One region of the Hominiventricola sp. genome, then DNA from elsewhere that is predicted to be linked to it. Evidence: predicted binding sites of a transcription regulator. Region 1 holds the regulator's gene; the other holds the start of a gene.

Region 1 (15,541 bases):
GACAGAGGAAATTCCGGATGATATGAAGGATGAGGTGGAAGCGGAGCAGAAGGCAGCGGAGGAAGCTGCGGCAGCAGAAGAATCTTCTGAAGAACCGGAAGATCAGCAGGAAGAAGGCACGGTGGTGGATCCCCAGACAGGAGAGACAGTGACTATGCCGGATCCGGATACTGTTGATCAGGCGGATGATTCTGTTCTGGGAGATTCTCCGGTCAATGAAAATCTGGTGGATACCCAGCCGGAAAATGCGACAGAAGAGCCGCAGGATGATAATCCAACGGAATAGAATGACCGAATAACTATAAAAAGCATTTCATAGAATAGATCTGAGAATCTATGCTGTGGGGTGCTTTTTTGTATTGTAAAACCTTTCATAGAAAGAAAATTTTGATCGTGTTTGGCGTGTGCGTGTTCAGCTTTTTTGCGCTGGCAGGGAGACTTGGCTATCTGATGATTTTTGAATCTGCCTATTATCAGCAGCTGGCGAAAGATCTTCATGAGAGGGAGCGGAGTATTAAAGCGGCCAGGGGCCGGATCATTGACCGGAATGGAACCATTCTGGCAGATAACCGGACTGTCTGCACGATTTCTGTCATACACAGTCAGGTAAAAGAACCGGAACAGATCATTCAGATGCTGACGGAGGAGCTGGGACTTTCGGAAGAATGGGTACGAAAACGAGTGGAAAAGGTCAGTTCCATTGAACGGATCCAGTCTAATGTAGAGAAAGAGATCGGGGATCGGATCCGAAATTATGGCTATGAGGGAGTCAAAGTGGATGAGGATTTCAAACGGTATTATCCTTATGGCGAATTGGCGTCCAAGGTGCTGGGATTTACGGGAAGCGATAATCAGGGGATTATCGGCCTGGAGGTAAAATACGAGGATTATCTGCAGGGAATTCCGGGCACGATTCTGACCCTTACCGATGCAAGAGGAGTGGAGATTGAAAATGCCAAAGAAAACCGGGTAGAACCGGTGGCAGGAAACGATCTGGTGGTGAGCCTTGATTATAATATCCAGTCTTATGCTCAGCAGGAGGCACTAAAAGTCATGGAATATAAACAGGCAGACTATGTGTCCATTCTGGTCATGAATCCGCAAAACGGAGAAATCTATGCCTGTGTCAACGTACCGGAATTTGATCTGAATGATCCGTTTACACTGCCGGAAGATATGGATATTTCCTCCATGACCGATCAGGAAAAGCAGGATGCCAGAAATCAGATGTGGAGAAACCAGTGCGTCAATGATACTTATGAACCGGGATCCACCTTTAAAATCTTTACCTCCTCGGCAGCGTTGCAGTCAGGAACATCCACTTTGCAGGATCAGTATTACTGCCCCGGCTATAAAATTGTGGAAGACCGGCGGATCCGCTGCCATAAGGCGGGCGGCCATGGCGCGGAAGATTTTACCCATGCGATGGAAAATTCCTGCAATCCGGCCTTGATGACGATGGGTTTAAAAATGGGATCCAGGATGTTTTATCAGTATTTCAATGACTATGGGCTGCTCACAAAGACGGGAATTGACATTCCGGGCGAGGCGTCCACCATTATGCATCAACTGGAAAATATCGGGGAAGTGGAGCTGGCAACCATGACCTTTGGACAGTCTTTTCAGATTACGCCGGTGCAGCTGGCAGTGATGGCGGCATCGGTGGTGAACGGAGGACGAAGAGTGACACCGCATTTTGGGGTTGCCATCCAAAACCGGGAAGGCAAGGTGTTAAAAGAACTGGAGTATCCGGTGACGGAAGGAATCGTATCGGAGGAAGTCTCCGGACAGATGCGGGAAATTTTGGAAAAGGTAGTGTCGGAAGGGTCCGGGCATAAAGCCTATCTGGAAGGCTACCGGATTGGCGGAAAGACAGCAACTTCCCAGACACTGCCAAGAAGTGCTCACAAATATATTTCTTCTTTCCTGGGGTTTGCTCCGGCGAATGATCCCCAGGTGCTGGCAGTGTGCATCGTTCATGATCCCCAGGGTATCTACTATGGTGGAACCGTCTGCGCACCGGTGGTAAAAAATATCTTTGCCAATATTCTGCCGTATCTGGGGATAGAAAAAGAACTAGAAAAAGAATAAGAAAAAAGCAGGTAAGGGGAGTCGAACCCCCCTCCTCAGCTTGGGAAGCTGATGTTCTACCGATGAACCATACCTGCAGGATATTTTATATATTACACCTGCCTTGGGCAAAAAGCAAGGAAAAAAGAGGTTGATAATTCACTACGGAAGACGTATACTTCAAAAAGAACGAATGAATGAAGAGGTGTAAGAGAATGATGGATGTAAAGATTGCCCTTCCAGTACTGATTTCTTTTGCGATCAGTGCAGCGGCAGGTCCGATTGTGATTCCGATTTTAAGAAAGTTAAAGGTGGGACAGACGGTCAGGGATGATGGCCCCCAGACTCATCTGAAGAAAAATGGAACACCGACCATGGGTGGTGTGATTTTCCTTCTGGCAGTGCTGATTACGTCACTGATCTACGCGCCCCAGTATCCGAAGGTAATTCCGGTGCTCTTTATGACGGTGGGATTTGGAATTGTTGGTTTTCTGGATGATTTTATCAAAGTCGTGCTTCATCGGTCAGAGGGTCTGACGCCGGGACAGAAGATGGCAGGCCAGCTGGTGGTGACAGCCGTATTTGCTTATTATATGGCAAAGATTTCGGATGTGGGACTGACACTGAAGGTGCCGTTTTTCCCGAATATCAGTCTGAATCCCGGATGGTTATCCATTCCGCTTCTGTTCTTTGTTGTCATTGGAACGGTAAATGGAACTAACTTTACGGATGGACTGGACGGACTGGCTGCCAGTGTAACCGTGATGGTTGCAGTGTTTTTCTCGGTGGTAGCGTTGGGAACCAATGCAGGCATTGCGCCGATTACCCTTGCGGTTGTGGGAGGTCTTCTTGGATTCCTGCTCTTTAACGTGTATCCGGCCAGCGTGTTCATGGGAGATACCGGTTCTCTGGCATTGGGAGGATTTGTAGCATCCACAGCTTATATGATGAATATGCCGCTGTTTCTTCTGCTGGTAGGTATTATCTATCTGGTAGAAGTGCTCTCTGTTATGATTCAGGTGACTTATTTTAAGGTGACTCATGGAAAACGGTTTTTCAAGATGGCACCTATTCATCATCATTTCGAAAAATGCGGCTGGTCTGAGACCCGTGTAGTGACGGTGTTTTCGATTATTACTGCGTTGTGCTGCCTGGTAGCACTGGCAGGAATTTAAGTTCTGAAAGAAAAAAAGATGCATAAACTGGTTAGAGAATTCCTTTTTGCGAAAGGCGGAAGGCATGGATAAGCAAAAAGTCGATAAGGGACTGCTGCTCCTGATTCTGGCGCTTACCATTTTCGGACTGGTGATGCTCTATAGCACGAGTGTATATAATGGCAGGGTCAAATTCGCAGACCCTGCCTATTATTTAAAAAAGCAGTTTTTTGCCACCAGTATTGGCTGGATGGTCATGTATCTGACTTCTCTTGCAGATTACCGGCGGCTGATCCGGCTGGCAGTTCCTGTTTATGGATTGTCTCTCGCACTTTCCACAGCAGTGTTGTTTATTGGAGATGCATATAACGGTTCCAGAAGATGGCTTTCTCTGGGGCCGTTTTCTTTTCAACCGTCGGAATTCGCGAAGCTTACGGTGGTATTGCTGCTGTCCTTTCTTATCAGCCGGAAGGAAAAGCAGATGAAATCCTGGAAGCAGATGTTCCTGACCATCGCGTCGGTTCTTCCTATTGCGGGGCTGGTTGGGACTAACAATTTGAGTACCGCAATTATTATTCTTGGTATTGCAGTGATTCTTGTATTTGTGGCAAATCCGAAGTTTCTTCCGTTTATCGGGCTGGGGCTCTTGGGAATCGTGTTTGCCGGAATTTTTTTAAGTGTAGAATCCTACCGGCTGGAACGGATTGCCATCTGGAGAAATCCGGAGCTCTATGAAAAAGGTTATCAGACGATGCAGGGACTCTATGCCATCGGCTCCGGCGGTATTTTCGGTGTGGGACTGGGGAAAAGTATGCAGAAACTGGGATTTGTGCCGGAAGCCCAGAACGACATGATTTTTTCGATTATCTGTGAAGAGCTGGGGCTTGCAGGAGCCTGTGGTGTTATTTTGCTGTTTGGATTTCTGATCTGGAGATTGATGGTCATTGCCACCCACATCCAGGACCTGTCTGGTACTTTACTGGTGACCGGTGTCATGGGACACATTATGATTCAGGTTATTTTAAATATTGCGGTGGTCACCAACACCATTCCCAACACGGGCATTACGCTGCCGCTCATCAGTTACGGTGGTACTTCGGTGGTCTTTCTGCTGATGGAAATGGGGCTTGTGCTAAGTGTGTCCAGAGAGATGAAAAAGGAACATTGACAGGCAGATGGTGCATATCATAGTATATAGCAGCTGACCTGTTGATGGGTCCGGAGGATATGGATGTGGGTGAAGAAAAACTGTATGTCAGAGGACCTCAGAGAATGCAGGGGGAATTGCTGGTGCAGGGGTCAAAAAATGCGGTACTCCCGATTCTGGCGGCCACGCTTCTGGGAAAAGGAGTGTTCATTCTGCATCACTGTCCCAGAATTACGGATGTGGAACATATGCTGGAGCTGTTGGAAGAGACTGGCTGCAAAGTAAAAAGAGAAGGCCACATGTTGATTCTTGATACCAGAGATGCAGAAAAATGGAAGATCGAAGGGAAAGGCGCGGGAAAGATGCGTTCCACCGTTAATCTGTTGGGAAGTATCCTTGGCAGTATGCATCAGGTGGAAATTCCCTATCCTGGCGGCTGTACCATTGGCAGGAGACCCATTGATTTGCATTTAAAGGGAATGGAGCAGCTGGGAGCGGTATTTGAACGAAAAGAACATACTCTTTGCGGACGTGCAGAGAATCTTCAGGGGGCAGAAATCTATCTTGATTTTCCAAGCGTAGGAGCTACGGAGAATATTCTGCTGGCTGCAGTGACGGCAAAGGGGCAGACCATGATTCATGGAGCGGCCATGGAACCAGAGATTGTGGAACTGGCAGAATTTCTCAGAAAAATGGGAGCCCGTATTCAAGGGGATGGAACGCCGGTCATTTCCGTGGAGGGAAGGGATACACTCTATGCGGCAGAGTATATTGTTCCGTCTGACCGGATTGTGGCAGGTACGTATCTTTTGGGGACAGTGCTTACAGGTGGAGAGACAAGGCTTCTGAATGTTCAGGTGAATCATCTGGGAACATTACCGGAACTTTTGGAAGAACTTGGGGCGGATGTGGAGACTGATCCGGGCAATCACTGGATATCCGTAAATATGAACCGTTCGGTCCGTCCGGTTTCCTATCTGACAACAGCTCCATTTCCAGGGTTCCCAACGGATCTTCAGTCAGTGCTTATGGCAGTGCTTGGAAAATCGACCGGTTTCAGTTTTCTGGAAGAGAAAATTTTTGAAGCACGCTTTCAGGTGGTGCCGGAGCTTCAGAAAATGGGAGCGAATATTCAGGCGGGAGGAGCTTTTGCCCTCATCGAAGGGGTGAAAACTTTTTACGGTGCAGACCTGGAAGCAAAAGAATTAAGAGGTGGCGCAGCCCTTGTTATGGCGGCTCTGGCCGCGGAAGGGGTAAGTTCGGTTAGTGGAATGGAATTTGTACAACGGGGCTATGAAGATTTATGTGGGGATTTAAAAAATCTGGGAGTTGTGGTAAACTACTCATAACCTAAGTGATTGAAGGAAAAAACATGGCAGGAAACAGATCAGAAAAGAGATATTGGAAAGGAATGATACTGGCAGGGGCAGTACTGGCGGTGGTTGTGGTGCTGCTTTTGTCCGTGTTTGGCGTTTTTCGGGTACGGGAAGTGACCATTACCGGAAATGAATATTATACAAAAGAACAGGTGGCAGATTTTATTGTAGGAGAAGGACTGCAGCGGAATACACTGTATCTCTACATTCGTTACAATTACATGGAACATCCGGAGATCCCGTTTATTGATACCTTCGAAGTAAAGATCGATTCCCCCAGCAGTATTACGATCCGGGTTTATGAGAAAAACATTGTAGGGTATGTGCAGTATCTGGGAAAAAATGTGTATTTTGATAAAGATGGTATCGTGGTAGAAAGCTCTGACCAGGTCATGGATGGAGTCCCTATGATCAAAGGACTTTCATTTGACAGCCTTACCATGCATCAGGCGCTGACCGTAAAGGATCCGGAGATTTTCCAGACCATTTTGAGAATTACTCAACTGTTGGACAAGTATGATTTGAATCCGGATGAAATACGGTTTGGAAACGGTTCGGAGTTGTATTTGAAACTGGAAGATGTGACAGTGGCATTGGGAACAGGGGATTATTTGGATGAAAAAGTATCACGGCTGAAAAAACTGGAGGCAGATCTGGAAGGAAAATCGGGAACTTTGCATATGGAAAATTATACCGATGAGAGTACTCACATTTCATTGGAAGCATCCAAGTAAAAAAAAGAGAATTCATGCAAAAAAAATCAAATTTATGGTTGCTTATTTACATAAAAAAAGCTATGATATATTGTAAGATTGCGTGGGATACCGTGTTTGAAGGAGGATTTGACCTTGTTGGAAATCATGACGAATGAAATGGAATCTGCTGCGCGTATCATCGTTGTAGGTGTGGGCGGAGCAGGTAATAATGCTGTAAATAGAATGGTAGAGGAACAGATTGGCGGAGTCGAGTTTATTGGAGTCAATACGGACAAGCAGGCACTGAAGCTTTGCAAAGCTCCGACAGCGATTCAGATTGGTGATAAACTGACCAAAGGTCTGGGCGCTGGCGCAAAGCCTGAGATCGGCGAGAAGGCTGCAGAAGAGAGCATCGAAGAGCTGAAAGAGGCAATTCAGGGTGCAGATATGGTATTTGTTACCTGCGGTATGGGTGGCGGTACCGGTACCGGAGCAACCCCGGTACTTGCAAGAGCGGCAAAAGAGATGGGAATTCTGACAGTCGGCGTGGTAACGAAACCGTTTCGTTTTGAAGCAAAACAGCGTATGAATAACGCACTTATGGGTATAGAAAAGCTGAAAGAAGCAGTGGATACCCTGATTGTTATTCCGAATGACAAACTTTTGGAGATCGTAGATCGCAGAACTACTATGCCGGAAGCACTGAAAAAGGCAGATGAAGTACTGCAGCAGGCAGTACAGGGTATTACGGATCTGATTAATCTGCCGGCACTGATCAATCTGGATTTTGCAGATGTTCAGACGGTCATGACTGACAAGGGCATTGCTCATATTGGTATTGGTACCGCAAGAGGTGATGATAAGGCACTGGAGGCTGTAAAACAGGCAATTACCAGCCCGCTGCTTGAGACTACGATTGCAGGTGCAAGCCATGTTATCATCAATGTATCCGGTGATATTTCCCTGATTGATGCCAATGATGCGGCAAGCTACGTACAGGAGCAGGTAGGCGAGGATGCGAACGTTATCTTTGGAGCTATGTACGATGCAACCAACACAGATGAAGTCAGCATTACAGTCATTGCAACCGGTCTGCAGGAGAGTGGTACGAAATCCGTTCTTCCGGGATATCGTCCGGCAGCAGCACAGAAGCCGGCAGCAGGTACAGGGACCGTACCGACTGCAGCAGTAAAACAGAAAATGACCATGCAGCCGCTTCCTGGGCTGAAGAGCTTCAAGAAACCGGAGAGCACTGTGGAAGAGCAGGAGATCAAGATTCCGCAGTTCTTCCAGAAAAACAGATAAGTTTACGGAAAAGTTGTGAAAAACAGCGGACCGTCTATGGCAAGAATACGTGCTGTATCCCTTTCCATAGGCGGTTATTTTTATATGGAGGAAACAAACCATGAATGGAGTACCAATTACAGGACATACAGGATTGACCTGCCTTTTAGGCAGTCCGGTGGCACACAGCGTGTCTCCGGCCATGCATAATGAATCTTTCCGGTATCATGGGCTGGATTATGTATATCTGGCTTTTGATGTGCCTCCGGAAGAATTCGAAACGGCAGTGGACGGCCTGATTGTCATGAATGCAAGAGGATGGAACTGTACCATGCCGCACAAACGGAGCATGTTTGAGCGTGTGAATATTCGTTCCAAAGAAGCGGAACTCATTGGAGCCGTGAACACGGTGGTACAGGAGAATGGTGTGCTGACCGGATACAATACCGATGGAAAAGGTTATATGCGGGCGGTGGAAGATGCCGGATTTAACATTATCGGCAAGAAGATGACCATTCTGGGAACAGGGGGAGCGGCGGCTTCCATTATTGCCCAGGCGGCACTGGACGGGGTATCGGCCGTTGATGTCATCGCCAGAAAAGGTCATTCCTGGGGAGAGACGGAGAAAGTGGTGAATCGCGTCAATGCAGCAACTGACTGCAAAATTCAGATGTTTGAACTGGCAGACGAAGTACAGATGCGAAAGAGTATCGGAGAAAGTGGAATTCTGGTTAATGCTTCTTCTGTAGGTATGAGTCCTCATGAGGATGATTGTCTGGTTCCGGATCCGGGATTCCTTCATCCGGAGTTGATTGTATCAGATGTTATTTATAATCCCCGGAAGACCAAGCTCCTTTCCATGGCAGAGAGCGTGGGATGCCCGTTCTTTAACGGTATGTACATGCTGCTCTATCAGGGAGCCTATGCATTTACCCTGTGGACCGGCAAAGAAATGCCTATCGGTCTTGTGAAAGAAAAGTATTTTACCTAAATCATACCGGGAGGAACAACACATGAAACGAACATTTGGACTGGGGCCAAGCGGAACGGTTATGGGCGAGGGAAGGCCGAAGATCTGCGTGCCCATTGTAGCAGAGACGAAAGAAACTATCCGGGAAAAAGCGGAAGAGATCAGCAAACTTCCAGTGGAAGTAGTAGAATGGCGTGCGGATTTCTATGAGGAAATCTTTACAGAGGGAAAGCTGGAAGAGATTCTTGCCATGCTTCGACAAATTCTGAAATCCCAGGCAATTCTTTATACGTTCCGAAGCGCCGGGGAAGGCGGGCAGAGGACCATAGATAAGGAGACGTACTATCAGCTTAACGAACGGGCAGCAGCCTGTGGTTTTGCAGATCTGGTAGATGTGGAGGCTTTTATGGATGAAACCCGGACGGAAAACCATATTCGAAAACTGGAAGAACTGGGAGTACATACGATTGCATCCAATCATGATTTTGTGGCAACTCCGGCATCGGAGGAAATGCTGCGCCGTTTGAAACGTATGGAAGAGATGGGAGCGGCAGTGGCAAAGCTGGCTGTGATGCCGGGATGTCCGCAGGATGTTTTGAACCTCCTGCAGGTAACGCTGACTGCATCAGAAACGCTGGAAATTCCGGTGATTACCATGTCCATGGGAAAAACGGGAATCATAAGCCGGATCAGCGGGGGGGTGACCGGATCAGCCATTACCTTTGCAGCAGTGGGAGATATATCTGCACCGGGACAGATTCCGGTGGAAAAGATGAATGAATTTCTGAATATCCTGTCATAATTAGTCGCCGGATTTTCCGGCGGCTTTTCTTTGTCATTTTCTGGCGGTAATCCAGTCCATATCTTAACAGTAAACGACAAAATTTCAGAAGCCTTCCTCCTATAATGGTGGCAACCATAAGAAAGAGGGAAGCAAGTGTACTATGAAGTAGATGTGGATCTTCTGTTTCTGGAAAATCTGTGGATGAATATCATCCTGCTATTACTCACGGCATGGTGCTGCAGGCTGCCGGTCATATTCCGGCGGATTCTCCTGTCGGCTGTGTTAGGAAGTGGGGGAGCCTGCGTTATGACTGTATATTCTGCGGCTCTGAGCAGTGCTGCGTATTTCTTTTGCATGCTGGTGCTTTCTGCGGCTATGACAGCCATTGGACTGCCTGGGAAAAAAAGGTTTCTGCTGGCAGCGGTGGGGCTTTATCTGGAAGGATTTGCACTGGGCGGTATCTTACGATTCCTGAAAATGCTGGATCCTTTTGGCGGAACACACATTTGGCTGGCAGAAGGGATAAGTGCAGTGATATTGCTGATTCTGGAAGGATTTCTCAGAAGCCGAAGAAAGAAAGCCAGTCTTTCAAAGGAGACCATGCTGTACTGCGGTGTCAGGAGAATTCAGGTGCATGCCTGGTATGATACGGGAAATGGATTGTACGATCCGTTTAACGGAAAACCAGTCAGTATTCTGGAACAGAGCTGTATGGAACAGCTGCTGGCAGGCAGGGAACAGAAACGGATTCCACGGAAGATTCCTTACCGGACCATTGACCGGGAAGGAGTTCTGGATGTGTACATACTGGATGCCATGGAAATTGGCGGTCCGGAAGAACAGATTCGGATTGAACGGCCAGAGGTGGCCTGCATGCCGGAGAAGATCGGCTCCTGCCAGCTTCTGCTTCACAGAGACCTGCTCCCCTCGTAAGAGGAGGCAATATGATCATCAAAGTTACCATACCCAATCAGATTCAGTTGAAAGTAGCACCGAAACTCAGAAGCATGTTTTTTGCACAGAAAGGGGAAATCCATTATATAGGGGGCGCGGAGATCCTTCCGGCGCCGTTTAATGCAGAGGAAGAAAGCCGGGCGATTATGGGGTTGGAGACGGAGCAGGAAGCCCAGGCGAAAGCCTCACTCATTGAGCATAATCTTCGTCTGGTTGTCTACATTGCCAAAAAATTTGAGAATACCGGAGTGGGTGTGGAAGATCTGATTTCCATTGGAACGATCGGTCTTATTAAAGCCATCAATACCTTTAATAGAAATAAAAATATCAAGCTGGCTACCTATGCCTCCAGATGTATTGAAAATGAGATTCTTATGTATCTGCGCCGGAACAGCAAAATAAGGATGGAAGTGTCCATTGATGAACCGTTGAATGTGGACTGGGATGGCAATGAGCTTTTGCTATCAGATATTCTGGGAACAGATGCAGACATTATTTACCGCGATCTGGAAAATGAAGTAGAGCGGAAACTTCTGCGGAAAGCTTTGGAGAAACTGTCCGGAAGAGAAAAAAAGATTATTGAACTCCGTTTCGGATTGAACCAGCCGGCAGGACGGGAAATGACTCAGAAGGAAGTGGCAGACCTTATGGGAATTTCCCAGTCCTATATTTCAAGACTGGAGAAAAAGATCATCAGCCGTCTGAAAAAGGAAATTGTAAAATACGAGTAAAATGGATTATTTTAAATAACCGCGCATGGTTTTTAGGGCATTTTTTTCCAGACGGCTCACCTGGGCCTGGGAAATATGGATTTCTTCGGCAACTTCCATCTGAGTTCGGCCTTCAAAAAAGCGAAGATTGATAATATGGTGTTCCCTGGGGGTAAGCTTTTTCATAGCTTCCGTCAGGGAAAGATTCTGTACCCAGTTTTCTTCTTTATTTTTCTTGTCACTGATCTGATCCATCACATACAGAGTATCACCGCCTTCCGTGTAGACCGGATCATAAAGACTGATGGGACTTTGTATGGCATCCAGAGCGTAGACAATCTCTTCAGCAGGAATGTCAATGGCTTCGGCAATCTGCTGAATAGTGGGTTCCTGCGAGGATTCCCGGGAAAGCATCTCTCGCGTATAAATGGCTTTGTAGGCGATATCCCGGAGGGAGCGACTGACCCGGATGCTGTTATTATCCCGAAGATACCGCCGGATCTCACCTATGATCATGGGTACTGCATAAGTAGAAAAGCGCACATCCAGCGTGCAGTCAAAATTATCAATGGCCTTCATAAGCCCAATGCATCCGATTTGAAAAAGATCGTCCGCATTTTCGTTACTGGAGGAGAAGCGTCTGATAACGCTTAAGACCAGACGGAGATTTCCTTTGATGTACAGTTCACGGGCTTCTTTATCCCCTTTCTTAATTCGCTCAAATAAAAGTGTTTTTTCTTCATTGGTGAGAAGCGGAAGTCTTGATGTGTTGACTCCGCAGATTTCCACTTTATTCATAACCATGGGACCGCCTCCTGCAAGTTTCGGGTTTGTTAAAAAGGATTTCCCAAAACCATATGGTTATGCAAAAGAATTGGGTTAATGCCAGAATTTTCTTGGGGCGAGTATTTCTTCTATGCAGACTTCCACCAAAATGATATCGGGACCGATCTGACAGATTTTTTTCCATGGAATGACATATTCCTGATCTGGTCCCAGAAGTCCGCAGAGGCGAAAAGGTCCTGGCACCACGATGGCACAGATGCAGCCGTTTTTTGGATCCAGAACCAGGTCACTGACTCTTCCCAGCCGTTTGCAGTCGCAGCGGTTTATGACATCTTTTTCTTTTAATTCACAAAAATGCATGGAGATCAAAACCTTGTTTTTAGTGTCAGTTTATGCGCTGGCGTTCGTTGACATTCTCTTGGTTTCTGGTATATACTGGACGAAAGAAAAAAGGAGGGATTCTCACATGAAATGTCCGTTTTGCGGAAAAGATAACACCAGAGTCATTGACTCAAGACCTGCGGATGACGGAGATTCCATTCGACGCAGAAGAGAATGCGATGAATGCCACAAGCGGTTTACCACTTATGAAAAAGTGGAGACGATTCCCATGATTGTGATTAAGAAGGACAATAACCGGGAAACCTATGACCGTTCTAAGATAGAAGGCGGTGTATTTCGGGCCTGTCACAAGCGTCCCATTTCCACAGCCCAGATCGAAGCCATGGTGGATGACGTGGAGGCGTGCATTTTTAATAAAGAAGAGCGGGAGATTTCCAGTGAGAAGATTGGGGAGCTGGTCATGGAAAAATTAAAGGACCTGGATTCCGTTGCTTATGTGCGTTTTGCATCTGTTTACAGAGAATTCAAGGATGTAAACACGTTTATGGATGAATTAAAGAAGATTTTGGAATAGAATATGAAAAAAATTCTTATAAAATAGTTGAAATGATCGTGGAAGTATTATAAAATGAGTTAAAGTGAGGGGATTGTGCTATCCCCTTTGTAACATAAGGAGGACGAACATAATGATTTCAGCAGGAGATTTTAGAAATGGTGTTACCCTTGAGATCGAGGGCAACGTTTATCAGATTTTGGAGTTCCAGCATGTAAAACCGGGTAAAGGTGCTGCATTCGTAAGAACCAAGCTTAAGAATATCATCAACGGCGGTGTGGTTGAGAAGACTTTCCGTCCGACTGAGAAATTCCCGGCAGCACGTATTGACCGTGTAGACATGCAGTATCTGTACAGTGATGGAGATCTGTATCATTTCATGAACGTAGAGACTTTCGACCAGATCGCACTGAACAGCGATGATGTTGGAGATTCCCTGAAGTTCGTAAAAGAGAACGAGATGGTTAAGATCTGTTCTCATAACGGAAATGTATTTGCAGTAGAGGCTCCGCTGTTTGTAGAGCTTGAGATTATTGATACTGAGCCGGGATTCAAAGGTGATACTGCTACAGGTGCTACTAAACCTGCAACTGTAGAGACTGGAGCAGTTGTAAACGTACCGCTGTTCGTAGAGCAGGGCAACAAGATTAAGATTGACACCAGAACCGGTGAATATCTGTCCCGTGTATAAGGAAAACTGAGAAAGAATTTTCTGAAAGACCTGGATGAGAATCCGGGTCTTTTGACAGGAGGAAAAGAAAGTGAAAGAATACGGCGTAAACGAGCTCCGGAGAATGTTTCTGGATTTCTTCGAGAGCAAAGGCCATCTGAAAATGAAGAGCTTTTCACTCGTTCCGCATAACGATAAGAGCCTTCTTCTGATTAACTCTGGTATGGCACCTCTGAAGCCTTACTTTACAGGAGCAGAGATCCCGCCGAGACGACGGGTAACCACCTGCCAGAAATGTATCCGTACAGGTGATATCGAGAATGTAGGAAAGACCGCACGTCACGGTACCTTTTTTGAAATGCTTGGTAACTTTTCTTTTGGAGATTATTTTAAAGATGAAGCAATTCACTGGTCCTGGGAATTCCTGACTGAGGTGGTCGGACTGGATCCGCAGAGATTATATCCGTCTGTATATCTGGAGGATGATGAAGCATTTGACATCTGGAATAAAGAGATCGGTATTCCCAAAGACCGCATTTTCAAATTCGGCAAAGAAGATAACTTCTGGGAGCATGGCGCAGGCCCCTGCGGTCCCTGCTCTGAGATTTACTATGACCGTGGAGAAAAATACGGCTGCGGCAAACCGGGCTGTACCGTAGGATGTGACTGTGACCGTTACATGGAGATCTGGAACAACGTATTCACCCAGTTCGATAATGACGGACACAACAACTACACGGAGCTGGTACAGAAGAATATCGATACCGGTATGGGTCTGGAGCGTCTGGCAAGCGTTGTTCAGGACGTAGATTCCATTTTCGATGTAGATACGGTTCGTGCACTGAGAGATAAAGTATGTGAGTTTGCACACTGTGAATATCATAAGGATGATGTAAAAGACGTCTCTATCCGTCTGATTACCGATCATATCCGTTCCGCAACTTTCATGATTTCCGATGGTATCATGCCGAGCAATGAGGGACGCGGTTATGTACTCCGCCGTCTGATCCGCCGTGCAGCACGTCACGGACGTCTTCTTGGAATTGAAGGAAAATTCCTTGCAAAACTGTCTGAGACCGTGATTGAGGGATCTAAAGACGGATATCCGGAGCTGGAAGAAAAGAAAGAGTTCATTTTTAAAGTTCTGAATCAGGAAGAAGATAAGTTCAACAAGACCATCGACCAGGGACTTTCCATTCTGGCACAGCTGGAAGAGGAGATGAAGACAGCCGGTGAGAAGACTCTGTCTGGAGAGAATGCATTCAAATTATACGATACTTACGGATTCCCACTGGATCTGACAAAAGAGATCCTGGAGGAAAAAGGTTTCGCTATTGACGAAGACGGATTTAAAGCATGCATGGAAGAGCAGCGTACTAAGGCCCGTTCTGCCCGTGAGGTGACCAACTACATGGGAGCAGATGCGACCGTATATGATGAGATCGATGCAGCTGTTACCAGTGAATTCACCGGATATGACCGCCTGACTGACGAATCCAAAGTAACCGTTCTGACCACGGATGCGGAGATCGTGGAAGCACTGACTGACGGTCAGGTAGGAACCATCTTCACGGAGAAGACTCCGTTCTATGCTACCATGGGTGGTCAGGAAGGAGATAAAGGTATCATTACCTTTGGCGACGCGCAGTTCCAGGTAGAGGATACCATCAAACTGCTGGGTGGTAAGATCGGCCATGTAGGACGTATGACCAAAGGCATGATCAAGACCGGCGATGTGGTTACTCTGAAAGTAGACGCTGCAGGCCGTGCAGGCACTTCCAAGAACCACAGTGCAACTCATCTGCTGCAGAAAGCACTGAAGACTGTTCTGGGAAGCCATGTTGAGCAGAAAGGTTCCCTGGTAACTCCGGACAGACTTCGTTTTGACTTTGCTCACTTCCAGCCGATGACTGCTGAGGAGATTGCAGAGGTAGAGAAACTGGTCAATGAGAAGATTCAGGAAGCTCTTCCGGTAACGACTCAGGTTATGGACATCGAGGAAGCAAAAAAGAGCGGTGCAATGGCATTATTTGATGAGAAATACTC
Region 2 (15,541 bases), on a different contig from region 1:
TATCTTGACAAAGAGATTACCGTAGGCGGATGGGTGCGCAGTATCCGAGATTCCAAGAGCTTTGGTTTCCTGGTGCTTCATGACGGTACTTTTTTTGAAACGCTGCAGGTGGTATATCATGATACCATGGAGAATTTTGCACAGATCGGCAAGCTGAACGTGGGCGCAGCCGTTATTGTGAAAGGCACACTGGTGGCTACCCCTCAGGCAAAACAGCCTTTTGAGATTCAGGCAGCAGAGGTAACGGTAGAGGGTGCTTCCGCACCGGATTATCCGCTGCAGAAAAAACGCCATACCCTTGAATATCTGCGTACCATGACCCATTTAAGACCGAGAACCAACACGTTCCAGGCTGTCTTCCGGGTAAGATCTCTGACCGCATATGCCATTCATAAATTTTTCCAGGAACAGGGATTTGTCTATGTACACACGCCGCTGATCACCGGAAGTGACTGCGAAGGCGCAGGAGAGATGTTCCAGGTAACTACCATGGATCTTAACAACATTCCGAAAACAGAGGATGGAAAAGTAGACTACAGCAAAGACTTCTTCTGCAAGCCGACGAACCTGACTGTCAGCGGACAGTTAAACGGTGAGACTTATGCACAGGCATTCCGCAATATCTATACATTTGGGCCGACCTTCCGCGCAGAGAATTCCAACACTACCCGTCATGCGGCTGAGTTCTGGATGATTGAGCCGGAGATGGCATTTGCAGATCTTGATGATAATATGGAGATGGCAGAGGCAATGCTCAAATATGTCATCCGTTATGTGCTGGAGAATGCCCCGGAGGAGATGAATTTCTTCAATTCCTTCGTAGACAAGGGACTTCTTGACCGCCTGAATCATGTGCTGAACTCTGAGTTCGGACATGTAACCTATACAGAGGCTGTGAAGATTCTGGAAGAGAACAATGATAAATTTGATTATAAAGTATCCTGGGGATGCGATCTTCAGACTGAGCATGAGCGTTATCTGACGGAACAGGTATTCAAACGCCCGGTATTTGTAACCGATTATCCGAAAGAGATCAAGGCATTCTACATGAAAGCAAATGAAGATGGAAAGACGGTAGCTGCCATGGACTGCCTGGTTCCGGGTATCGGCGAGATCATCGGCGGAAGCCAGAGAGAGGACGACTACGACAAACTGGCAGCACGTATGGACGAGCTGGGACTTGATAAAGAGCAGTATGGTTTTTATCTGGATCTGCGTAAATATGGTTCCACCCATCATTCCGGATTCGGTCTGGGATTCGAGCGCTGCGTGATGTATCTGACTGGTATGGGCAATATCAGAGATGTGATCCCGTTCCCGAGAACCGTAAAGAATTGTGACTTATAATCCATAAGGAGGAGACAGGCATGTCAGAAGAGCATACACATACTCATGTTGCTCCAGACGGCACAGTGTATGAGCACATTCATACCCACGAGCACGAGGAGCAGGGCCATGATCATCATGAGCAGGGACATACCCATGAGCATGAACATTCGCATGCTCACGGACATACCCACACGCATGCGAATACAAAAGCAGTGCTGAACCGGCTGTCCCGTGCTATCGGGCATCTGGAATCCATCCGGAGAATGGTGGAAGAAGGAAGGGACTGCAGCGAAGTATTGATTCAGCTTTCTGCGGTAAAATCGGCGATCAATAACACCGGAAAGGTCATTTTAAAAGACCATATTGAACATTGTCTGGTGGAGGCGGTGGAATGTGGAGACATGGAAGCCATTGCCGATCTGACTGAGGCAATTGACCGGTTTATGAAATAACCGGATGCGAAAGATAAGGCGCAGCTCTCTTTGTCAAGAGGGCAGCGCTTTCTTTTTCAAGTTTGTGAAATATAGCAGAATTTCGAAAAAGATTCTTGTAGAGTTTTCAGCGTCATTGCGACTTGCATATTCGAAGTGGTTGGTATATACTTTTAATCAACATATCGATTTGATAGAGAGAAAAAACACAAGATATAGTAGGGGTGAACGGATGTTATACGTAGTCAAAAAAGACGGGACAAGAGAGATTTTTAACGTCGAAAAGATTGTGAATGCAGTGAATAAGTCTGCAGCACGTATATTATATAAATTTTCAAGAGCAGAGATTCAGTTTATCTGTGAATTTGCCCAGGAACAGGCAGAATCGCTGGGCAAGGAAAATATTGATATTCAGGATATGCACAATATCGTGGAGGGTGCTCTCGACCGTGTAAACCCGGCGGTGGCAAAGAGCTACCGGGATTACCGGAATTATAAAAAAGACTTTGTCCATATGATGGATGACGTTTATACCAAGAGCCAGTCTATTCGCTACATTGGAGATAAAAGTAATGCCAATACGGACAGTGCTCTGGTAGCTACCAAGAGAAGCCTGATCTTCAATGAGCTGAATAAGGAACTGTACCGGAAGTTTTTCATGAACCGGAACGAGCTGCAGGCCTGCAGAGACGGTTATATCTATATTCATGACCAGTCTGCACGTCTGGATACCATGAACTGCTGTCTCTTTGATATTGCAAGCGTGCTTACTGGCGGTTTTGAGATGGGTAATGTGTGGTACAACGAGCCAAAGACCCTGGATACCGCATTCGATGTCATGGGAGACATTATTTTAAGTACCGCAGCCCAGCAGTACGGCGGATTTACCGTGCCGGAAGTGGATAAGGTGCTGGCACCCTATGCAGAGAAGAGCTATAAGAAATACAGGGAAGAATTCCTGAAATATACCGATCCGTCATGGGAAGGCACAGAGGAAAAGGCAGAAGAATATGCCATGAACAAAGTCCGCCGTGATTTTGATCAGGGATGGCAGGGAATTGAATACAAACTGAACACTGTTGGTTCTTCCAGAGGAGATTATCCCTTCGTGACCGTGACCATGGGTCTTGGACAGGAACGATTCGCAAAAATGTGTAATATTTCCCTCCTTCAGGTGCATCAGGGAGGACAGGGCAAACCGGGCAATAAAAAACCGGTATTGTTCCCGAAGATCGTATTCCTCTATGATGAGGCTATTCACGGAAAAGGCGGATGCTGCGAAGACGTCTTTGAAGCAGGACTGGAGTGTTCCTCTAAGACCATGTACCCGGACTGGCTGTCCATGAGCGGAGAGGGTTATATCTCTGAAATGTACCAGAAATACGGCAGAGTCATCAGTCCTATGGGATGCCGTGCATTCTTAAGTCCCTGGTACGAGAGAGGCGGCATGAAGCCGGCGGATGAAAATGATAAGCCGATTTTCGTGGGACGTTTCAATATTGGTGCAGTCAGCCTTCATCTGCCGATGATTCTGGCTCAGTCCCGTTCTGAGAACCGGGATTTCTATGAAGTGCTGGACTACTATCTGGAGATGATCCGAAACCTTCATATCCGCACTTATGATTATCTGGGTGAGATGAGAGCATCCACCAACCCGCTGGCTTACTGCGAGGGTGGTTTCTACGGCGGACACTTAAAGCCGGGTGATAAGATTAAGCCTCTTCTGAAACCTATGACCGCTTCCTTTGGCATCACTGCCCTTAATGAGCTGCAGGAGCTGTACAATGGAAAATCCATCCGTGAGGATGGAGAGTTTGCCCTGGAGGTTATGAGATACATTAACAAGAAGGTCAACGAGTACAAGGAGGAGGACGGTATTCTCTATGCGATCTACGGAACCCCGGCAGAGAGCCTGTGTGGCCTGCAGATTGAACAGTTCCGTAAGAAATACGGTATCGTGGAAAATGTATCTGACCGCCCGTATGTGAGCAACAGTTTCCACTGCCATGTAACGGAAAATATGACGCCTATCGAGAAACAGGACAAAGAAGGACGGTTCTGGGAGCTGTGCAATGGCGGAAAGATCCAGTATGTCCGTTATCCGGTAGGATATAATAAAGAAGCCATCCGTACTCTGGTGCGGAGAGCCATGAAGAAAGGGTTTTATGAAGGCGTGAACCTGTCTCTGGCCTACTGCGATGACTGTGGGTATCAGGAACTGGATATGGAGGTCTGCCCGAAATGCGGAAGCAGGAATCTGACCAAGATCGACCGCATGAACGGATATCTGTCCTATTCCAGAGTAAAAGGTGACACCCGCCTCAACAAAGCGAAGATGGCGGAAATCGCAGAACGTGTTTCCATGTAAATAATGTAAAATTTCAGTAACTGCCGCAGATCGATATCCTTCTGCGGCTCTGCTGTGTTATAAAGGAGTAGAAAAATATGGCAAAAAGCAGCACCTATGATGCGGACAGTATCTCTGTCCTGGAGGGACTGGAAGCAGTTCGGAAGCGTCCCGGTATGTACATCGGAAGTGTTTCTACCAAAGGCTTGAATCATCTCATTTACGAGATTGTAGATAATTCAGTGGATGAACATCTGGCAGGCTTCTGCAGCCAGATCGAGGTGTATCTGGAAAAGGATGGTTCCTGCACGGTGGCAGATAACGGCCGGGGAATTCCGGTAGGCATGCATGCGAAGGGAATGTCAGCAGAACGTCTGGTATTTACGACACTTCATGCAGGCGGAAAATTTGATGATTCCGTATATAAGACTAGCGGTGGACTTCATGGAGTAGGTTCTTCGGTGGTCAATGCTCTGTCCACCTATCTGGATATTGAAGTATCCAGGGACGGTTATATCCATCATGACCATTATGAAAGAGGAAATCCAACGATTGAACTGATCAATGGCCTGCTTCCGACCATCGGAAAGACAAGAAAGACCGGAACAAAGATTAACTTTCTGCCGGATCCGGAGATTTTTGAAAAAACTCGTTTTAAGGCAGAGGAAGTCAAGAGCCGCATGCATGAGACGGCCTATTTGAATCCGGAACTGACCATCATTTTCGAAGACCGGAGAGGTTCGGAAGTAGAACATATCGTATACCATGAGCCGGACGGGCTGGTAGGATTTGTAAAGGATCTGAATAAATCTCAGGAAGCACTTCATGATGTGGTCTATTTCAAGGGGGAGAGTGACGGCATCACTGTGGAAGCAGCATTTCAGTATGTGAATGAGTTCCATGAAAATGTTCTTGGATTCTGCAACAATATTTACAATGCAGAGGGCGGTACCCATATTACGGGATTTAAGACGGTTTTTACCACTGTGATCAACTCCTATGCCAGAGAACTGGGGGTCTTGAAAGACAAAGATGTGAACTTTACCGGAGCAGATGTCAGAAATGGTATGACGGCAGTCATCTCCATCAAACATCCGGCACCCAGGTTTGAGGGACAGACCAAGACAAAGCTTGATAATCAGGATGCATCCAAGGCCACGGCAAAAGTGACGGGAGAAGAGATTCAGCGGTATTTTGACCGGAATCTGGAGACCTTGAAGACGGTCATTGGCTGCGCTGAGAAGGCAGCGAAGATCAGGAAGACAGAGGAACGTGCAAAAACCAACCTTCTGACCAAACAGAAATTTTCCTTTGATTCCAATGGAAAGCTGGCCAACTGTGAGAGCCGGGATGCTTCCAAATGCGAGATTTTTATCGTGGAGGGAGATTCGGCAGGCGGTTCTGCCAAGACGGCAAGAAACCGGACCTATCAGGCCATTCTTCCCATCCGCGGTAAGATTCTGAACGTGGAGAAGGCAAGTATCGACAAGGTGTTGGCCAATGCGGAGATCAAGACCATGATCAATGCCTTTGGCTGCGGATTTTCCGAAGGATACGGAAATGACTTCGACATTACGAAGCTTCGTTATGACAAAATTATTATTATGGCCGATGCGGACGTGGACGGCGCCCATATCAGTACGCTGCTTTTAACCTTGTTCTACCGCTTTATGCCGGAATTGATCTATGAGGGACATGTGTACATTGCCATGCCGCCCCTTTATAAAGCCATGCCATCGAGAGGCAAGGAAGAATACCTCTATGATGACAAGGCCCTGGAAAAATACAGAAAGAAACATACCGGTGCGTTTACCCTGCAGCGATACAAAGGTCTCGGTGAGATGGACGCTTCCCAGCTGTGGGAGACGACCATGGATCCGGAGCACAGAAGACTCCGCCTGGTGGAGATCGAGGATGCCAGACTGGCTGCCTCTGTAACAGAGATGTTGATGGGAACTGAAGTGCCGCCAAGACGGAAATTTATTTATGACAATGCGGTTGACGCAGAGCTGGATGTGTAAGGAGGACTTTTCATGAGTGAAGAAATGATTATCAAAACAGAATATTCTGACATCATGCAGAAGTCCTATATCGACTATGCCATGAGTGTCATTGTAGCCCGCGCTCTGCCGGATGTGCGGGATGGTTTAAAACCGGTACAAAGAAGAACTCTCTACGATATGCATGAGCTGGGCATCCGCAGTGACCGCCCCTACCGTAAATGTGCCCGTATCGTCGGCGATACCATGGGTAAATACCATCCCCACGGAGACAGCTCCATCTATGAAGCGCTGGTTGTGATGAGCCAGGATTTCAAGAAAGGACTGCCTCTCATTGACGGCCATGGAAATTTTGGTTCCATCGAGGGAGATGGTGCCGCAGCAATGCGATATACAGAAGCACGTCTTCAGAAAGTCAGCGAGGAAGCCCTGCTGGCAGACCTTGATAAAGACATTGTGGATTTTGTGCCGAACTTTGATGAAACAGAGAAAGAGCCAGGAGTGCTTCCGGCGAGAATTCCCCATCTTCTCATCAATGGGGCCGAGGGAATCGCAGTTGGTATGTCCACCAGCATCCCGTCTCATAATTTAAGAGAAACCATCGATGCCATGGAAGCGTATATGAAGAACCCGGAACTGACCGTGGAAGATCTGCTCACGATCATGCCGGGACCGGATTTCCCCACAGGCGGCATCGTGGTAAATAAAGACGAGCTTCCGGAGATTTACCGGACCGGTGCAGGAAAAATCAAGATCCGAGGTCGTGTTGAAGTGGAGAAACTAAAAGGCGGGAAAGAGCAGCTGGTGATTACGGAGATTCCCTACACCATGATTGGAGCCAATATCGGAAAGTTCTTAAACGATATCGGAAGCCTTGTGGAGAGCAAAACGACTACAGACATCGTGGATATTACCAACCAGTCTTCCAAGGAAGGTATCCGGATCGTTCTGGAACTGAAAAAGGGCGCTGACACGGAGCAGCTCACGAACATGCTCTATAAGAAAACAAGGCTGGAAGATACGTTTGGTGTGAATATGCTGGCAGTTGCAGACGGAAGACCAGAGACACTGGGTCTGACCCAGATCTTCGATCAAGTCATTGACTTCCAGTTTGAGCTGAACACGAGAAAATATAAAACTCTGTTAAATAAAGAGCTGGATAAGAAAGAAATTCAGGAAGGCCTCATTAAGGCCTGTGATGTGATTGATCTGATCATTGAGATTTTACGGGGCAGCCGGGATCTGAAGATGGCGAAAGGCTGTCTCATGAGCGGTGCGACGGAAGGAATCCGTTTTAAATCAGAGCAGTCAAAAGTGCAGGCAGAGAAACTTCGTTTCACGGAACGTCAGGCAACGGCGATTCTGGAAATGCGGCTCTATAAACTCATTGGTCTGGAGATCGAGGCTCTCATGAAAGAACATGATCAGACCATGAAAAATATTGCCCGCTATTCCGAGATCCTCAATAACTACGACGAGATGCAGAAAGTGATCATTGCAGATCTGGAACGTTATAAGAAATCCTATGGAGAAGAACGGAAGACAGACATTGTCAACGCCCAGGCAGCTGTCTATGTGGAGAAGAAGATCGAGGAGATGCCGGTGGTATTTCTTATGGACCGCTTCGGCTACTGCAGAACCGTGGATACAGCCACCTATGAGAGAAATAAAGAGGCTGCCGACAGTGAGAGCCGGTATGTACTCACCTGCCGCAATACGGACCGACTCTGTCTCTTTACGGACACCGGAAAAATGTATACGGCAAAAGTACAGGAGCTGCCCTATGGAAAATTCCGTGACAAGGCATTTCCGATTGATAATTACAGTAATTTTGACAGTGCACAGGAACGGATTGTCTGCGTGAGCAGCATGGAGGATCTGATTCTTGGCACCATGCTTTTTGTAACCAAATACGGCATGACCAAGACTGTCAGTGGTTATGAATATGATGTGCGTACCAGAACCAGTATGGCCACTAAGTTAAATGAAGGAGACGAAGTGCTCTATGCCGGACTGGTGGGAGATCACACCCAGCTGGTGCTCCAGTCTGCGGAGGGATTTTTCCTGCGGTTCCCTGTAGAAGAAATCCCGGAGAAGAAGAAGGCAGCCATCGGTGTACGTGCCATGAAGCTGTCTGCCAAAGATCATCTGGAAGAGGTGTATGCATTGGCAGATGGAGAAGAACGGAACATTCTTTATAAAGAAAAAGAGGTGGCACTGCAGAAACTGAAAAATGGAAGCCGGGACCAGAAAGGAACAAAGATCCGGGTATAAGCTTCCAGAAGGAGAAAAAGAGTGGGAACATACAGAACCTATGAGAATATCAAAGCAGTCATTCTGGATATGGACGGAACATTACTGGATACGGTGCTGGATATGCTGGAAGCCGTTAACCATGCCATGGATATGGCCGGACATCCCAGAATTACCTATAAAGAGTTTCAACCGCTGACTGGCGGAGGAGTCCGTGATATTTACAAAGCGCTTCTGGCGGATCGGACACCGGAAATGCGTGAGCAGGCGGTGCAGACTCATCTGACCTGGTACCGTACTCACTGCGCAGATAAAACCTGCTTTTATCCAGGAATGAAAGAGATGCTGATGGAATTGAGCAGACGCGGCCTGAAGCTTGCCATTATTACCAATAAAGTGGAGCGAAATGCATTGAAGATCGCTGATCATTTCTGCTCAGATATTCCCTTTGCAGAAGTATGGGGAAATAATGATGTCCGTCCATTAAAGCCAGACCCGCAGGTAGGCTATATGGCATGCGAAGCACTTCAGGTAAAACCGGAGGAAGTGCTTTACGTGGGAGATGGTGATACGGACATGAAATTTGCAAAAGCCATGGGCTTTGGCGCTGTTGCAGCCTGCTGGGGTTACACAGACCGGGAGATCCTTCAGAAAAATGGCGCGGAAGTATTGCTGGAAAAACCATTGGATTTATTAGAACTTTTAGCTTAAATACTGATATAGCAAAATCAAAATGTTCGGATTTTTTAGGAAAGAAAAATCAGGGCATTTTTTATAAAACTTTGAAACTTTTCTCAACCAGATGTGGTCTAATAGATAAAAGAAAATGAAAGGAGGAGATAAATATGAAAGCTTCAGAAAAAGAGGCTCTTGTGCATGAGTGTCTGATAAAGAATTATGAAAAATATTATAGAATGGCTTACAGCTATGTATTCTGTGAGCAGGATGCGATGGATATCGTTCAGGAAGGTGCTTATCGGGCAATCCTGAAAAGTGATCTTTTAAAACAGCCGGAATATGTGGATACCTGGATTTGTAAAATTGTGATAAATGAGGCATTGCGCTTCTTAAAGAAAAATAAACTGACATCCGTGGATATGGAAAGTTTACCGGAACAGGGTCAGGAAGACCAGGTGGAAGATATTGATCTTCAGAGAGCCCTTGATAAACTGGATGAGCAGGAAAGAGCGATTGTAGTGCTTCGTTATTTTGAAGAAGAGAAGATCGATAACATTGGAAAAATCATGGAACTTAATGTAAATACAGTGAAGAGCAGACTCTATCGGGCTATGGATAAATTAAAAAAATATATGGAAACAGGAGGGGTGGAATATGGGAAACTGGAAAAAGGAGTATGAGGAAATTAAAGTGCCTGAGAATATGAAAGAACGGATGGAAGCATCTATAGAGAGAGCCAAAATGGAAAAGAGAAAAGTAAAAAAAGTAAAATTGTGGAAAACATGTGCAAGTGCAGCAGCGGTACTGGCCATTGTGCTGGTTCTTCCCAATACGAGCCAGACAGCAGCGGCAGCCATGCAGCAGATTCCGCTTCTGGGAAATTTGTTTAAAATCACAACCATAAGAGAATATCAGGTGGATGAAGAACGGAATATGGCCAATGTAAAAGTGCCGCAGGTGGAAACGCAGAATACCGGAGATGGAGAAGCTGCAGATCAGGGTACTGTAGAACAGGCAAAAGCGACCGTAGATGCCATCAATTTTGATATTGAGGAAGAAACCAACAAGCTTATTGATGAGTTCAAAGAGAGTATGAAAAATGAAGAAGGTTATCAGGATATTTATATCGACAGTAAGGTTCTGACAGACAATGACAGACTTTTCTCTCTGGAACTCATTCTCTATCAGGGAGCTGGCAGTGGTTATGAGCAGCACAAACATTACACGGTAGATAAATTGACCGGAAAAGAGCTGACCCTCAAAGATCTGTGCGGAGACGATTATGTGAATACTATCAGCGAAGAAGTAAAGGAGCAGATGAGAGCGCAGATGGCAGCAGACGAAACCGTGAAGTACTGGCTGGATGATCCGGATGTACCGGAGTGGAATTTCGATAAGATCGCAGAAGATCAGGATTTCTACGTAAATGCAGAAGGCCATGTGGTAATCTGCTTCAACGAGTATGACGTAGCACCGGGTTCCATGGGATGTGTGGAATTTATCATGCCCCAGACGGTAACTTTGGATTAAAAATGAATCAACATGTTGTGAAAGCCGGGTTTTTGAAAAAAGAACCCGGCTTTAGGAATATTTAAGAGAAATTCAGAAGATTTTCCGGAAGAAGTGTAGTAAAATAAAAAATAATTACGTTTCTATTTATGTAAATGCATTTACCGGAGGATACGATATGTTTTTCTTTCTGACACTTCTGGAAGATCCGGAGGAACAACAGAAATTTACAGAGATTTATTACCAGTACCGGCATTTTCTGTGGTATGTGGCAAATCAGAAGCTGCAGGATGCCCATCTCGCAGAGGACGCGGTGCAGGAGACTTTTCTGGCGTTGACCAGGCATCTTGACAAAGTAGAGGAAGTTCACAGTGACCGAACCCGGAATTTTCTGGCAACCATTGTGCGAAGTAAAGCAGTGGATATTCTGCGGAAGAAGCTGCCGGAGTCGGAACTTCCGGAAGCATATGGAGAAAAGCAGAGCGGCGGTGATATGCTGGATCAGTATCTGACGAAGGAAAATTATCACCGGCTGGTATCCTGTGTCCTGGAATTGGACGATACATACCGTACTGTATTTGAATACAAATTTATGTACCAGATGTCGGATGCGGAGATTGGGGATGTGCTGGGAATCTCAGCGAAAAATGTGAATATCCGATATTTCCGGGCAAGGAAAAAACTGCAGGACATGATCAGAAAGGAGGTGCAGAAAGCTTGAGCAGGCAGGAAGAGAAGAAAGCAGAGGCAGAAAAATTACTGACCCGTGTACTAGAAGAATGCCTGGATGAAGATTTAAGTTTTGTGCCTCCGGAACGGGAAATCGCAAGAAGCCACACCTTTTCAGAATCGTTTGAAGAAAAGATGGATCAGCTGTTGAATGACGGGGAAGAGGCGGCGCGAAAAGGAAAAGAAAGGGAGATCCGCAGACATTTCTCGCCGCGGTATGGACAGATGGCAGCAACCGTACTGATTTTTCTGGTGGCAGGATTCCTGGTATGGAACGTAAAAGATCTGTTTCATTCAGAAATTGCTTCAGAAAGTGCGAAGACGGAAACCGCTATGGATACTTCTGCTTATGATGATGCTATGTTAGAAGAGAGTGCAGCAGAAGACGAGGAAGAAGTCATGACAACGGAAGAAAGTGCAGAAGCGGCGGCGCAGGAAGAAGCGGCAGCGGATCAGGCGGATGCCGGAGCGAAAGAGATCTCGCCGCTGGAAGAAGAGTGGAGTAAAGGAGAGATTAATGACCCGTCTCAGGAAGGTGTGTCTTATTGCGGTAAGCTGATTTATCCGGCAGTGCAGCAGGACGTTCCTGAACATCTGGAGGAAGTGACCACGCTTGTCAACTGTCCGGTACAGGATGAAGAGAATACGACGATGGTGCTGACCATTGGAAATACCAGCGAAAATGCGGTGCGTTATCTGGATGGTTATGACATCGAAGTGCAGATTGGATCTACCTGGTATGTCATTCCACACAAACAGTATGAACAGCGAACCTGGAAAAATCTGGAAGGGAAAATGGCGATCGATATGGAAATCAATCTGTCAGATTTTGATATTGACTATGGCGCGCAGGAATACCGGGTGATTGCTTATGTAGATGGTCAGCAGGTAAGTGCAGAATTTACATTTGAGGAAGTATTTGCAGAAAAAATGGAAGAACAGGAGGCAGCGGAAGCCTCCGGACAGTAAAGGAGGGATTGTATGAAGAAGAGAGTATTGGCGTTTTTACTGGCAGGCATGATGTTATTAGCGGCAGGCTGTGGCAGCAAGTCCATGATGACGACGGAAAGTGCTGTTTCGAAAAGCAGTGCTGCCATGGACACGGCTTATGCGGGCAGTCAGTATGATGCGAGTATGACAGAAGATGCCTATGAAGAAACTGCCATGGACAGTGGAAGTGGTGTTACCTCGGAAAATGGACTGGAGTCTACAGTTGAGAACGGACGGAAACTGATTCGTACCATTTATCTGTCCTTACAGACCACGGAATTTGATTCGGTATTAAGCGATTTAAGCGCAAAAACTACAGAGCTGGGCGGTTATATTGAAAATTCCTCGATCAGTGGTAATAGCTATTATTATAAGAGTACCAGGTATGCAAGCTACACCATCCGGATTCCGTCAGATCAGCTGGATCAGTTTGTGGATATCGTGGGTGAACTCGGAAACGTAACCCAGAAAAATGAATCTGTAGAGGATGTAACTCTCCAGTATGTGGATGTGGAAAGCCGGAAGAAAGCACTGGAGACCGAGCAGGAGCGACTGCTGGAACTACTTTCCCAGGCGGAAAATATGGAAGATCTGCTGGCCATTGAGAGCAAGCTTTCTGATGTCCGGTATGAACTGGAAAATTACGGAAGCCAGCTTCGCATGCTGGATAACCAGATTGATTACAGTACCGTCAACGTGGATGTGGATGAAGTGGAACGGGTTACCGATACGGGAGAGAAGAGTTTCTTCGGAGAAATCAAAGACCGGTTTGGCGACAGCCTTTATACCGTGGGCAGAGATATGAGGGGATTCGTTATCGTGATACTTGGTTCCCTGCCAATCCTCATCGTCTGGGCGGTGATCATTATAGTAGTGGTACTGGCAGTGAAGAAGATCCGGAAGAGACGGAAGCAGAAGAAGGAAGAACAGAAAAAAGAAGAATAGGCAGGAATAATAGAAATGGGGGCTGCGGTTTAAAACTGCAGTCCCTTTTTACATTTGCAAACCATGCCCCGCAATGGTATAATACCCTGACTTTTGCAGCTAAATGGATATAAAACACCCGTTAAACCCAGTAAATACAGGGCTTGGCGGGTTTTCTGCTTTGTCAGATTTTCATGGTGTTTTTTCTACTTTTTGGTCTTTGCTAAAACTTTTTTAATTTCCCCCAGAGTACGGATACGTTTTCCAAAATCAATATCTGTAGGAACGTTTAATATATACATCTTTGTTATTTACACTGCCTGTGATTGAAATATACAAATGTGACACCTCCTTGTGACATCATATATATCATACAACAAAGCGTATAAAAGCGCACGTATAATTTCGGAAAATTTGACAAAAAAATACAGGCTTTATAAGACCGGCAGTGATTTTTCTAATATTTAACTGTCAAACTCCCGAAGGGCCATGCAGGGCATGCATACAACGAGCGGTGCGACCATCTGGCCACCTCGGCGGCAGATGGGGAGGAGCTTCCGGCGGATCCCGGCATGTCATGATTTTTTGAAATGTTAGCAGAAAATAAAAAGATGATGACATAAAATGCAAGGGAATGGTTGCTGATTTTATGAATTTTATGGTACATTATAGAAAAGTAGTATTGAAAGAAATGGAGACAGAAAAGAAATGGCAAGTGGAAAGATAGAAAACGGAAAAGAAACGCTGGTGGATACCATCTATGAGCAGATCCGAAGGGACATTGTGGGGCATGTGCTTTTGCCGGGACAGAAGCTCAAGACGAAGGAGCTGTCTGCCCGTTACGGCGTCAGTGAGACACCGGTGAAGCTGGCACTGAACCGACTCTGCACGGAGCACGTCATTGACAATTATCCGAGACAGGGCATGAAGGTACATGAGTTTTCTCCGGATGAAGCAGGAGAGATTTTTGATATCCGCAGGATGATGGATCTCTACTATGCAAAAGAAGTCATCGATACAGTGGCCAGCAACCGGATCTTCCAGGAAGAGATGCGAAAGAATGTGGAAGAACATCTGGAGATTGTGGCGGATATCGGTGAAAATGCTTCCCTGGAGCAGTATCTGAAAAATTACATGTATGACTATAAGTTCCATGAATTATATCTGAAATGTACTGGCAACCGGAAGATTCTGGATGTTTACAAGAGCATCAATCCTTTCGTATATTCCAATTATGTGTTCCAGAGGCAGTCCCGGGAGAAGGATGTGGCCGGGGTGATGGAGCACCGTCAGATGCTGGATGCTATCTGTGAAAAGGATGAACAGGCGCTGAAGATCGCCATCAATATCCATTATAATAACACAAAGAAGACGATCATGCGGGTGTTGAAGGTGGAAAAAATGTTTTGATATACAGTGCTTGTATAATCTGTTTAAAATCAAGAAAATTGAACAGATTCTGTTGACAGAATGCCCAAAACAATTCTATAATAAAATTGAGTTTGATAAAGAAAAAATTTTTTTTAAAGAATAAAAAATATTATAAATTAAAATGATTGTAGAAAGGTTGAGGGAATATGAACATTTTGGTATTGGAAGCCAGTACCACATCAGCCAAGGCGATGCTGTATGATACAGACACCGGAAAATTTGATGTGAAATCGCGGGCGTACACCGGTAACTACGAAGATGTGACGATGCACAAGGCGGATAATGTCTATGAACAGATGATCGCTTTGGGAAGAGAAGTGGCAGCGGGCCATGAGATTTCCATGATTTCTCTGAGCGGTACCTGGCACAGCCTGTTCCTGTGCGATCAGGATATGAAGCCTGTGACACCGGTCTATCTGTGGTCCTACACCGGGGCTGCGGAGGTGTGTAAGGAACTCCGGGAAGATCCGGAGTATGTAAAATGGTTTTACAATAAGACCGGATGTATGGTCAATGCCATCTATCCGTTCTTTAAGCTGCTTCTTCTGAAAAAGAAGGGCTATGATTTAAGCAGGCATTATATATTCGGGCAGGGTACATACAACAACTACCGGATGACCGGTAAGCGGATCATCACCGAGTGCCTGGCTTCTGGAACAGGACTTCTGAATACCCATACGAAAAAGTATGATCCGGAGATCCTGAAAGAGGCAGGCATCACCGAGGATCAGCTTTCTGAGGTGATCGATTATAAGCATACGTATCCGTTGACGGCGGAGGCGGCAGCGGCGCTGGGTGTGAAGCCGGGTATCCCGGTTGTTCCCACCAGCTCCGACGGAGGCCTGAACCAGGTGGGTGTGGGTGCTTCCGTGGAGGGGGTAATGACCTTTTCTGTCGGAACGAGCGGTGCCATCCGTCTG

Evidence for each region. The regulator NrdR, encoded in region 1, represses ribonucleotide reductase genes. The targets are predictions, from matches to a motif close to CACAANATNTTGTG.
Region 2: the regulator NrdR is predicted to act here: its motif matches at 1,968-1,981, upstream of nrdD (anaerobic ribonucleoside-triphosphate reductase).

Annotation. Positions count from the first base shown of each region.
Region 1 covers NZ_DBLYVB010000001.1:306,012-321,552, reverse strand. The annotation lists gene ACZMB2_RS01535 (peptidoglycan D,D-transpeptidase FtsI family protein) at 1-286, shown strand, start outside; gene ACZMB2_RS01530 (peptidoglycan D,D-transpeptidase FtsI family protein) at 337-2,091, shown strand; tRNA gene ACZMB2_RS01525 (tRNA-Gly) at 2,098-2,168, opposite strand; gene mraY (phospho-N-acetylmuramoyl-pentapeptide-transferase) at 2,289-3,245, shown strand; gene ACZMB2_RS01515 (FtsW/RodA/SpoVE family cell cycle protein) at 3,310-4,392, shown strand; gene murA (UDP-N-acetylglucosamine 1-carboxyvinyltransferase) at 4,437-5,720, shown strand; gene ACZMB2_RS01505 (cell division protein FtsQ/DivIB) at 5,744-6,481, shown strand; gene ftsZ (cell division protein FtsZ) at 6,608-7,747, shown strand; gene ACZMB2_RS01495 (quinate/shikimate dehydrogenase) at 7,848-8,717, shown strand; gene aroD (type I 3-dehydroquinate dehydratase) at 8,740-9,498, shown strand; gene ACZMB2_RS01485 (sigma-E processing peptidase SpoIIGA) at 9,634-10,413, shown strand; gene sigE (RNA polymerase sporulation sigma factor SigE) at 10,425-11,165, shown strand; gene sigG (RNA polymerase sporulation sigma factor SigG) at 11,172-11,948, opposite strand; gene ACZMB2_RS01470 (PRC-barrel domain-containing protein) at 12,024-12,290, opposite strand; gene nrdR (transcriptional regulator NrdR) at 12,397-12,846, shown strand; gene efp (elongation factor P) at 12,959-13,516, shown strand; gene alaS (alanine--tRNA ligase) at 13,587-15,541, shown strand, end outside.
Region 2 covers NZ_DBLYVB010000030.1:903-16,443, forward strand. The annotation lists gene asnS (asparagine--tRNA ligase) at 1-1,347, shown strand, start outside; gene ACZMB2_RS12785 (metal-sensing transcriptional repressor) at 1,368-1,781, shown strand; gene nrdD (anaerobic ribonucleoside-triphosphate reductase) at 1,993-4,128, shown strand; gene ACZMB2_RS12795 (DNA gyrase/topoisomerase IV subunit B) at 4,206-6,128, shown strand; gene ACZMB2_RS12800 (DNA gyrase/topoisomerase IV subunit A) at 6,141-8,381, shown strand; gene ACZMB2_RS12805 (HAD family hydrolase) at 8,403-9,071, shown strand; gene ACZMB2_RS12810 (sigma-70 family RNA polymerase sigma factor) at 9,206-9,718, shown strand; gene ACZMB2_RS12815 (RsiV family protein) at 9,693-10,568, shown strand; gene ACZMB2_RS12820 (RNA polymerase sigma factor) at 10,726-11,268, shown strand; gene ACZMB2_RS12825 (immunoglobulin-like domain-containing protein) at 11,265-12,245, shown strand; gene ACZMB2_RS12830 (DUF4349 domain-containing protein) at 12,258-13,211, shown strand; partial or broken gene ACZMB2_RS12835 (ribonuclease HI) at 13,673-13,771, shown strand; gene ACZMB2_RS12840 (GntR family transcriptional regulator) at 13,899-14,600, shown strand; gene ACZMB2_RS12845 (gluconokinase) at 14,768-15,541, shown strand, end outside.